4 regions of the Neobacillus sp. YIM B06451 genome follow, and region 3 is predicted to be linked to each of the others. Evidence: riboswitches for the same ligand, from Rfam matches in the RefSeq annotation. Region 3 holds a riboswitch; each other region holds the start of a gene.
What was found. A riboswitch is a leader RNA that binds a small molecule or an ion and turns the genes downstream of it on or off. The one in region 3 is predicted to bind cyclic di-GMP.

Region 1 (2,201 bases), on a different contig from region 3:
CATAGATTGAATCAGAATGAAGGCTTTCCTTCGCGACTTTTTCGGTAAACTGAATGCTCCAAACCTTATTGGCCATTACAATGGCCTCTCCTTCTCCGTCCCACGCATTTGCCACCTTGAATTGCGTTGAAAAGTAGTAAGAAAGACCGGCAATAAACAGCAGCGAAATCCCGCCGAAAATAATCCACTTTTTCATTTTTACCCCTCCTGTAAGATTAGACGGGAGCGGTGCCGATCTTGTGTCATAGCTTTAGGAAAAAAAGTGTCAGACCCGCTGGTGCCACGGTGACGGTTCTTCTGGCATGTATATACCATCCGAACCGTCCCCATGGTCTACACCATACACACATTTCACAGACAGGCAAAAAATACACAAGGTTACCCATTCAAAAACGCCCCCTTTAGACCCGCGCCAGCAGGCCTAAAGGGGGCGTCAATCGTTTGGGCAATTGTAAATAACACTACTGGCAGAGTTAAGCAAGCTACCGGAACAGTTCTTCCGGCATCTATAAGCCATGAGAACCGTCCCCATGACCCATCTTCACCACAAATCCGGCTTCACGACCATGAACCAGAGCATTGCCATCAACAAAATTATGTAGGTCCAGATGGTGCGCTTCAGTTTTGCGGTAAGTGCTATTTTATTTGCACCTTCTTCGGCAAATTTCCGAAGTGTTGGCGAGAATGCCCGTGCCAGGAAAAAGAGGGAGGCGAACAGCAGCGCCAGGGTTCCGACAATCCACGGTGTTTTCCATGTCCAGGGGCCGAGGATGACGAGCAGCACTCCTGTTCCAACCAGTACATGGCCGGCGTGCTTAGACAGCCGCACGACTGACTTCAACAAAGCCAAATAGACCTCCAGTTCTTTCTCCACAGCATCAGGCAACTTTTTCACAATGGGCATCAAAATGAAGAAAGGCCCAATTGACGCAATCGCGCTTGCGACGTGAAGATAAATAATGATTCGGTACAATAAATCCATTTCTTATTCTTCAACAGGGCTGAATTCATGCACCCAGACGCGCATTTGCGGAAGCCAAGGCATTCCCGGATGATAAGATAGGATCGACTGCTTGTACGCTTCTACATTTTCAAAGCCTTCGCGCTCGGCATCTGCATCCGTCAATTCTCCCAGTGATTGGGAATAGACATTGTCCACGACGAATTTCTTTCCTTTTAACTCCATGATTTCGCCTACATCCGCATAACGGCCGTTACGGCGCGTAGCCGTTTTCTTGCCTTCCAGCACTTTATTGATGTCATTTTCCATTGTAATAAGACGCTCAATCTCACACGTTTTTGGCGGCAAAGCATTGTTCTGTTCATTCATTGAAAAAAACTCCCATCCTTTTGCTAATCTATAATGTAGCATATATTGAAAAAAAAGTTCCACAGGGAGGGTTATTCTGGTCTAAAAGTACCCTTCTCATGGTTTGCTTACTGACCAAAAAGCCACAAGAACCGTCCCCATGGTTTAATGATGAAGTAAGAACGGGAATGGGCAAAAAAAAAGAATAATGGCAGCCCATTATTCGAGTTTACATTTGTTAATTGTATCGTTTTTTTCCACATCTCAGACATTCACTGGTGTAGTAGGAATATTTATGGTTTCTGCGCAGGAAACAAACAATGGACTTAAACATGTAGAACACACTCCTCTACTGAATAAACCCGGTAATCCAGCCGTCATAGTAAAAATACCTTAGACCTGAGACTTTGCGTCCCAATTTTTCAATAGGTTTGCCTTTATCAGATTCTTAGTCCAATTTTACTACTGCGAGATAGGTTATTAAAGGGAATACATTCGACTTTTTCTGACAAGTAATGCAAAGTCACAAGCTAGCTTACTTAACTCCCTCATAAAAGACCTCGTTATAAATAAATACCAACCATTAGTTCATGTCGCTTATTTCACAAAAGCAACATATTTAGCAAACCTTTCCTACAATCTATATTAATATTGGTATTCTTCTAGTATAATTGTCCTAGGAATTTAGTAATACGAATTATTTTAGGGGGTATCAAGATGAAAAAATTAGTACTTTGTTTAGTTTCAGTATTTCTGCTAGTTGTAGCATCCGCATGCAGTGGCGATGCAAACACTTCATCTGCTAAGTCAGGTGACGACAAAAAATCGGAAGAAACCGCTGAACAGAACAACGAAACGAAATCGGATGATTCAACTTCGGAGGAAACGGAAT
Region 2 (2,201 bases), on a different contig from region 3:
TTCCATTTTATTCTATATAAATTGATTCATTCCTTCCAACCCTTTATTCAAAAGGAATTAGGGGTTGATTGACAAATTATGGACACAAAAGCCCGCCTGAACTGCTTTTCATCGCACATTTAGGCGGGCAATTTTGCTCAATATTCTTTTTCCTTACTATACAGGGAATTCTTTTTATAAATGGGCGACGCTTTTTTTGAGCTGGCATCGACCGTTGTATCGATAACCACCCATTTATTCAATTCCTTTATATAGACTTCATTCCAGGCATGGTATCCCTTGACCCCAGGCGTATATCCCATTGCAACTTTTGCGGGAATGCCTTGGCTTCTAAGCATGGCGGCAAATAAGGAGGAATAATCATAGCAGATTCCTTTATTCTCCTCGAATGTAGCTTCGATACTTGGAATGTATCCGGGCTGGACCGTTTTAAGTTTTTGAGAATCATATTTTACATTTTTTACAATATAGCTATGAATGGCTTTTACCTTATCTTCGTTTCTCTTAAGTTTCGAAGTCAACTCAGCTGCCTTTTTAATCGGCTTCATTGATTTATTCCAGTGAACGTTTTGGACGGATTGCAGGTAAACCTGGTTGAGATCCTCGAGCGACAGCTGTACGGCAGTTTGATGGACAGGAAGGTAGCTGGTTCCTTTAATCTGCTCGTAGACACTGACATTGTAGCTGCCATTTTTCATTTGAAGGGGAAGATAATTGATAGTACCATCGTTTGGAAGGTCATAATAATAGACGTTCCCGGATTTCTCAATCGCAACCTTTACCCTTTTCCCTACCTGGCTGCTATACTTGACTCCGATTACCCCACTTGCAATCAAGCTTGTATCAACCGGCTGTGCCACCGCATTGGCTGTAGCCTTTTCAGACGGAGCGGAAATTGAATATGCGGGGATTAAAAGTACTATAAAACAAAGGCACACAAAAATTTTACGCAAAAAAATAACTCTCCTTTCGGTAGCCAGGCTGCCACTCTTTTCATGGAAAAGACTGAGGCCCTATGGCTTTGCGTCCCTATTTTTCAATAGGTTTGCCGTTGTCGTTGAAAAGTTTTTACTATTAATATAGTAGTAGTATAGTTCAAACTTACAAAATTTTCTACATGTTTTTTAAAAAGTTCAAGAATTTGTCAGGAATTGTAACCCAACAACCGAAAAGTAGGTGAAAAACAGAAAAATGCCACCTTGTTGAAAAAGGGTGGCATTACTTGCTTTCTATTAATTCCGCCTGGACGATCAGCCTGTGGGTAGCTGTTTTAATGGGGGTGCAAGTAACGAGGGTAAGAATCCGCTTTTGCGGGATTGCATTTAGAACCGAAGTATCTGTCGGCTTAACAACCTTTATTTTATATACCTTGTAGGTATACGTCTTGTTTTTGTCTTTAATGACAATCGTATCGCCTTTCACCATTTCATTCAGCCTGTTGAACATATGCCCGTACCCGCGGCTTCGGTGTGCCGCAATCGCGCTATTTCCCGGTTGGCCTGGCAGTGCTGTCCCTGTTATGAGGCCTGCCCCTTTTTTCATGTTCTTCATGGTAGCTCCCTCAAGGACTGGTATTTTTAAACCGATTTTTTTGATTTGCAAAACAGCCATAACCTGAGAAGATGCTTGCTGTTTCTTTTTCCCGGAGGAAGTATTTTGGGTTGGCAATGTTTTATTTAAGGATTGAACCGTGGTTCCATTTTGGCCTTCCTGTTGCGGCTCACTCTTTTTCCCGGTTTCTTGTTCTTCTGATTCATCATCCGAGCCTGCTGAAGAAACTACGCCAAAATCTTGTCCCGCTGAAAAAACTTCATCAAGGCCACGATAATGTTCAGCAGCGGAACTCCCAGCAGCTGCCGAAGCTTGGCCTGAAGGCTCCCATTCCTTAAGAAGTTTTTCCTGCATATATTCACTGTACATTCTGCTGGACACCGGAAACAAGAGAAATCCGCACCCTATTAAAATCAGTAAAATTGCAGCCGTCTTTTTCATTTGCAACTCCTTATAGAAAAGCGTAAGCGTCCGTTTAGCGCCGTATGGACTGGAGGGCCCCGATGGAGATAAAGGAAACACGATGAACGTAAGTGAATCGATGTTGACTTATCGTAGCGAGGGGACCGAAGTACACTAGGCGCTGGACGCTGGAGCTAGACATATTTTAATCATTCATATCTTTAAAAATAGAGGGAGGAGTTTATCCT
Region 3 (2,201 bases):
ATTGCCCATGCCATGGCTCACGATTCGCCTATAACGGAGAAGTTGTCGAAGGCCCGGCAATCGAAGACCTTAAAAAGCTGGAAGGATGAAAAAATGAGGCAGAGGACATACCCTTTGCCTCATTTTTGTTAGGCACCCTTTATTTATGGAATGATCACCAAATTTCCCAGCCGGGACTATACCTTTTTACAAAAAGAACGGGTTAAATTCACTTACAATCTTGTTAATTAGCAGCCACCGACTTTTATTCACCCCATTTTTTAAAGAATTCGGACCATTTTTCCAATTATTCAACCCATTATTTCATGGATTCGCCTCTATCTAAATTTTCAAAATTGTTTATTTCCCGAATTACCCGTGTAAAAAAAACAGCTACCCCCTCTGGTGCAACTGTTCTCCCAAAACATTAAGGTTTCATATTCATCCAGCTTTCAAGATAATGGATGGCAAAAACATGGCTGCCATCAACCGCGGCAAGTTCGCCTTCCATATAAGCTTTTCCCTCTTCATGGAATGTGATGGAATTACCCTCCGAACTTGCGCCTGTTTCCACACCGACAATAAGCGTTTTCCCCGCATTTTGCGCCATGCGGATTTCGTTGCTGATAATTTCGGTGATTGCCGGCGCCGTGTCGCGGTAGGCCATGATGGTCGGGAAATCAACCGTTTGAATGGCCCAATTGGCGAGATTGCCTTTACCAATTTTATTGTTATAAGTATGCTCGTCAAACCAAAAAGGCATATCCGCACCCAGAGGCAAGCCAAGTTGGCCAGACTGCGCCTTCGCGTTTAAAAGAAGGGTTTGATAGGCAAGCACTGTGGCTTTGTAGTTGGACGTCCAGCCACTGTACAAATACGGCTCCAAATCGAGATGGATTCCAGAGAACTTCTCTTCCGGAGCGGCCCCTGCTTGATAACTAGCAACCCACCCCATAAACTGGTTCAAATACGCGCCGCCTTTCCCGGATACCCAGTCAGGAGCGCCATCAAGCGCATGAATCTTGATTCCTAAAGCTGAGGATTTGCTGATGAACCGCTTGTATGAATTCATGCTGATGTCCCGGTTGATTTGTAAAAAAACTTGGTTTGCGTTGTTTTCCTTAAGAAAAGCGAGCACCTCATCAGGCCGAGTTTCGATAAGGGATGTATCCCACAGCCAGGTTGCCCGCGGCACCCCCTCAGCCTTTACAATTTGATTTCCCATTGACCCCGCCGCCATACATAATAAAATTGCACACAACAAAGCTTTACGCATAGACTTCTTTCCTCTCCTTTTTGGAATTGTCCCAGACATCCAAAAAGAAGTCCGGCGGCGTGGCAGCCATTCGGTTTCCCGGGCAGGCCCATCGCTTTGCGTCCCTGTCTTTCGGCAGGTTTGCCTTTTTCTGTATGTAGTATAGCGCCTTTGTGCCCATTGGAGAATAGACCAATATAACCATAAACATAAAACAGCCACCCCCAATAGGAGTGGCTTCCAAAGTTCAATCGAGCATCAATCATCATTCGGCCGATTACGAATTAGCCTGTCCTGGCCGGTTGTAAACTTTACAAGCTCAGAACTTGTTTTGCCTACACTTTTATTGTTATTGATTTGCGCATTCCGGTTTCCCAACTTCTTTCTACCCATCCTAACCACATCTCCTTATTCAGGATATTGTTTAGTTTTGACTAAGGAAACTGGATTATTCTTATCGTAGAGTGGCAGTTTCTTCATTGTTTTAAGGGATGTTTTTTTAAAAAATCATAAATCAATGTGCAGCGTCTTTCTCGAGGTTAGGCAGTTTCCGGGCATGGGTTTCCTGCTCAAACGCATACGCAATTTGGATTAGCTCCGGCTCGCTCCAGGCCGTCCCTGCGAAACTAATGCCCACCGGCTCGCCGTCCTCCGTGAAGCCGACGGGCACGACAACCGTCGGGTAGCCCGCCCGCGCCGAAAGGTCCGCCCCTTCATCATGCGGGAAAACTATCGCATCAAGTTGATACTCATACAACACATAATCGATGCCGTTATCTTTCGCATGGTACTCATTGAATTCGAGCGAACGGATATAGGCTTCCTCATACAATCCGCCGCTTGTAGCCTCCGATCCGATGAGGACTTCCTGGCCATATTTGAGCATTTCCGCTTCATTTTCCTTGTTGAACCGAATCACATCCGCAAGCGTACGCACCTTCGCGTTTGGACCAAGGCTTTTCAGGTA
Region 4 (2,201 bases), on a different contig from region 3:
TTTATATTTTTTTGAAAATTTTTCCGTTATTATGTCAATATGAGCCTGGTTGATTCCGATAAATTTCTTATGCAGGAACCCAATGAATGTGTAATAAGATAGGAAAAGAATGAGTACGAGATTAATTTCGAGATGGTCATAGAATGCAAGAATTGGGAAAACTATCCCCACCTCAAACAACATTGGCCCAAACCGATCCAGGAAAAGCTTTGTAGTTGCAGCCCCGGTTTCAAGATAGACATATACATATTTCAGCAGGACACTTAGGAATAGCATAAATAAAGACGTTAAATATCGGGCCTGGTAATCCATATCGGAATAGCCATTATACAATTCGTTGCAGACTATGATTATAATGGTATAGATCGACAATAATGATAAGATTGACTGCAGCCGGCCCCTTTTCTTAAGAAGGATGGACATTATGCTATCAACCAGGAGATAAATAAATCCATATACGATCGAAAACCGATCAAATACAATCAGCGACAAAATGACATTGAAAAAGGAGTACCCAAAACCGGAAAAAACCTTTAAATTAACCTGATCAAACACGACCATAATACAGAGAAATAATAAAATGTCCCACTCAAGCTCGGCGGGAATCGTTATGAAAGCATTTGTTAAAAGCAGCGCGGGTATAAGAAAAACAAGACTGACATGTTTCCCGATAACGCTTCTCATGGTGGTTCACCTGTTTTCCTAGTAATAGTTTTCCTACTTCCTTCCATTTTACTTGAAAAAAACAGTTTTTTTAATCATTATTTTTCTACATACCCACGATTTTTGACGTAATTTGTCTATTAAAAAAGGTATATTTCAACTCCCGTTTACTATATACTTTGAATGAATAAGGGCAGCGGTTGCCCTTGTTTTACATTCTTCCTCCTAGGTATACACGATCCATTGCCAGCGCTAACCTTGTTAGTGCTCTTTTTTTGTCCTTTTTTAAGAACCATGGCGGTCCAGTTTTCCCCGTTTTAACCATAAACATGTCGAGATTTTCGGAGGGATTGTCGACCGGAAATTCTGGGTTTTAAACTATTGTTTAATTTATAATAACCTTATAAAAGATGTTCGGTATATAGAATTCAGCAAACGAAAATACCGCTCATCTTTCTTTTGCTTGTTCCGTACATAGTATCGGGACGACTCAGGGGAAGCGTTGAAGTATAGCCTTTACATGGACACTTGGGCTATATGGAGCCAATAGTGTAACCGGCCCTTTAGAAACAAACCTAAACTCTAAGGGGAGATGAAGAGAATGAAGAAAATTTTATCAGGTTTGGTAGCAGGGGCTTTGGCAATTGGAGTACTCGCAGGTTCCGCATTCGCGGCAGTAACGTTCGATTCGGCAACCGGTACGGGATTTGTAGGGAAAGGCGATGTTCAAACCGCTCTGGGATTGAATAATGCAGAAATGCAGAAGATAGCTAAGGAACTGGAGTTTACTTATGCGGAAGAGACTGTATATGCTGTTGAAGTATATTGGACCACAGGAGAAGGGACAAGGGGAGAAAAAACCCATTATGTTACCCACAAAAAAACTCAATCTATTAAGGCAGACATTGACTATATGGCCCGTAATCAAAAACAGGTAAATGGATTTATTTTGAAGGAAATGAAAATAACAGATATTGAAAACCCGGAAATCCCTGCTGTAGGTGATGTGTACCCTGGAAACTCTGGACATATTGTAACGTCCGTCGAGGAAGTATCCACAACAGGCGGTTTGTATGTTAACGGCGTTCTGCTACAGTAACAACTGCTTTTAACTAGGGAGGCACAGAAATACAGCCTTTAATCTGTAAACTTTGGCTGAAATAAAAAAGGAATCAATCACCATCGATTGATTCCTTTCATTTTACCTTAAGCATTTCGTTATCCAGGCGCCCTTCTTCTTTTAAAATCTCAACAAACGCCTCAACGACTTTCCTGTCATAATGGGTGTCAGCCATGCTGATTAACTCATTGACAGCATATTGGATATCATAGGCTTTGCGGTAGGCCCGATCCTCGGTCATAGCATCAAATGAATCGCTCACCGCGATGATTCGTGCTTCCAAAAGGATATCATCCCCTTTTAGGCCATGGGGATAGCCGCTCCCATTCAGCCTTTCATGATGCTGTTCGATTATAGTGGGGGTATCTTCATAGTAGAGGTCCTTCACCATTTCCGCCCCATCAACCGGGTGCTTCTT

Region 1: it holds a riboswitch for cyclic di-GMP, as region 3 does, so the genes downstream of both, RB160_RS05760 (ASCH domain-containing protein) here and RB160_RS09925 (amidase) in region 3, are expected to answer to the same signal.
Region 2: it holds a riboswitch for cyclic di-GMP, as region 3 does, so the genes downstream of both, RB160_RS11885 (transglutaminase-like domain-containing protein) here and RB160_RS09925 (amidase) in region 3, are expected to answer to the same signal.
Region 4: it holds a riboswitch for cyclic di-GMP, as region 3 does, so the genes downstream of both, RB160_RS19530 (hypothetical protein) here and RB160_RS09925 (amidase) in region 3, are expected to answer to the same signal.

What each region holds. Positions count from the first base shown of each region.
Region 1 covers NZ_JAVFKJ010000002.1:259,646-261,846, forward strand. The annotation lists gene RB160_RS05750 (beta-propeller domain-containing protein) at 1-196, opposite strand, end outside; gene RB160_RS05755 (hypothetical protein) at 542-982, opposite strand; gene RB160_RS05760 (ASCH domain-containing protein) at 986-1,330, opposite strand; cyclic di-GMP riboswitch class I at 1,671-1,755, opposite strand; gene RB160_RS05765 (hypothetical protein) at 2,027-2,201, shown strand, end outside.
Region 2 covers NZ_JAVFKJ010000005.1:178,226-180,426, forward strand. The annotation lists gene RB160_RS11885 (transglutaminase-like domain-containing protein) at 138-953, opposite strand; cyclic di-GMP riboswitch class I at 969-1,060, opposite strand; gene RB160_RS11890 (class D sortase) at 1,219-1,992, opposite strand.
Region 3 covers NZ_JAVFKJ010000004.1:40,532-42,732, reverse strand. The annotation lists gene RB160_RS09930 (FAD-dependent oxidoreductase) at 1-89, shown strand, start outside; gene RB160_RS09925 (amidase) at 407-1,204, opposite strand; cyclic di-GMP riboswitch class I at 1,306-1,390, opposite strand; gene RB160_RS09920 (hypothetical protein) at 1,493-1,627, opposite strand; gene RB160_RS09915 (amidase) at 1,749-2,201, opposite strand, start outside.
Region 4 covers NZ_JAVFKJ010000015.1:18,039-20,239, reverse strand. The annotation lists gene RB160_RS19535 (ImmA/IrrE family metallo-endopeptidase) at 1-684, opposite strand, end outside; cyclic di-GMP riboswitch class II at 1,150-1,233, shown strand; gene RB160_RS19530 (hypothetical protein) at 1,265-1,762, shown strand; gene RB160_RS19525 (HD domain-containing phosphohydrolase) at 1,860-2,201, opposite strand, start outside.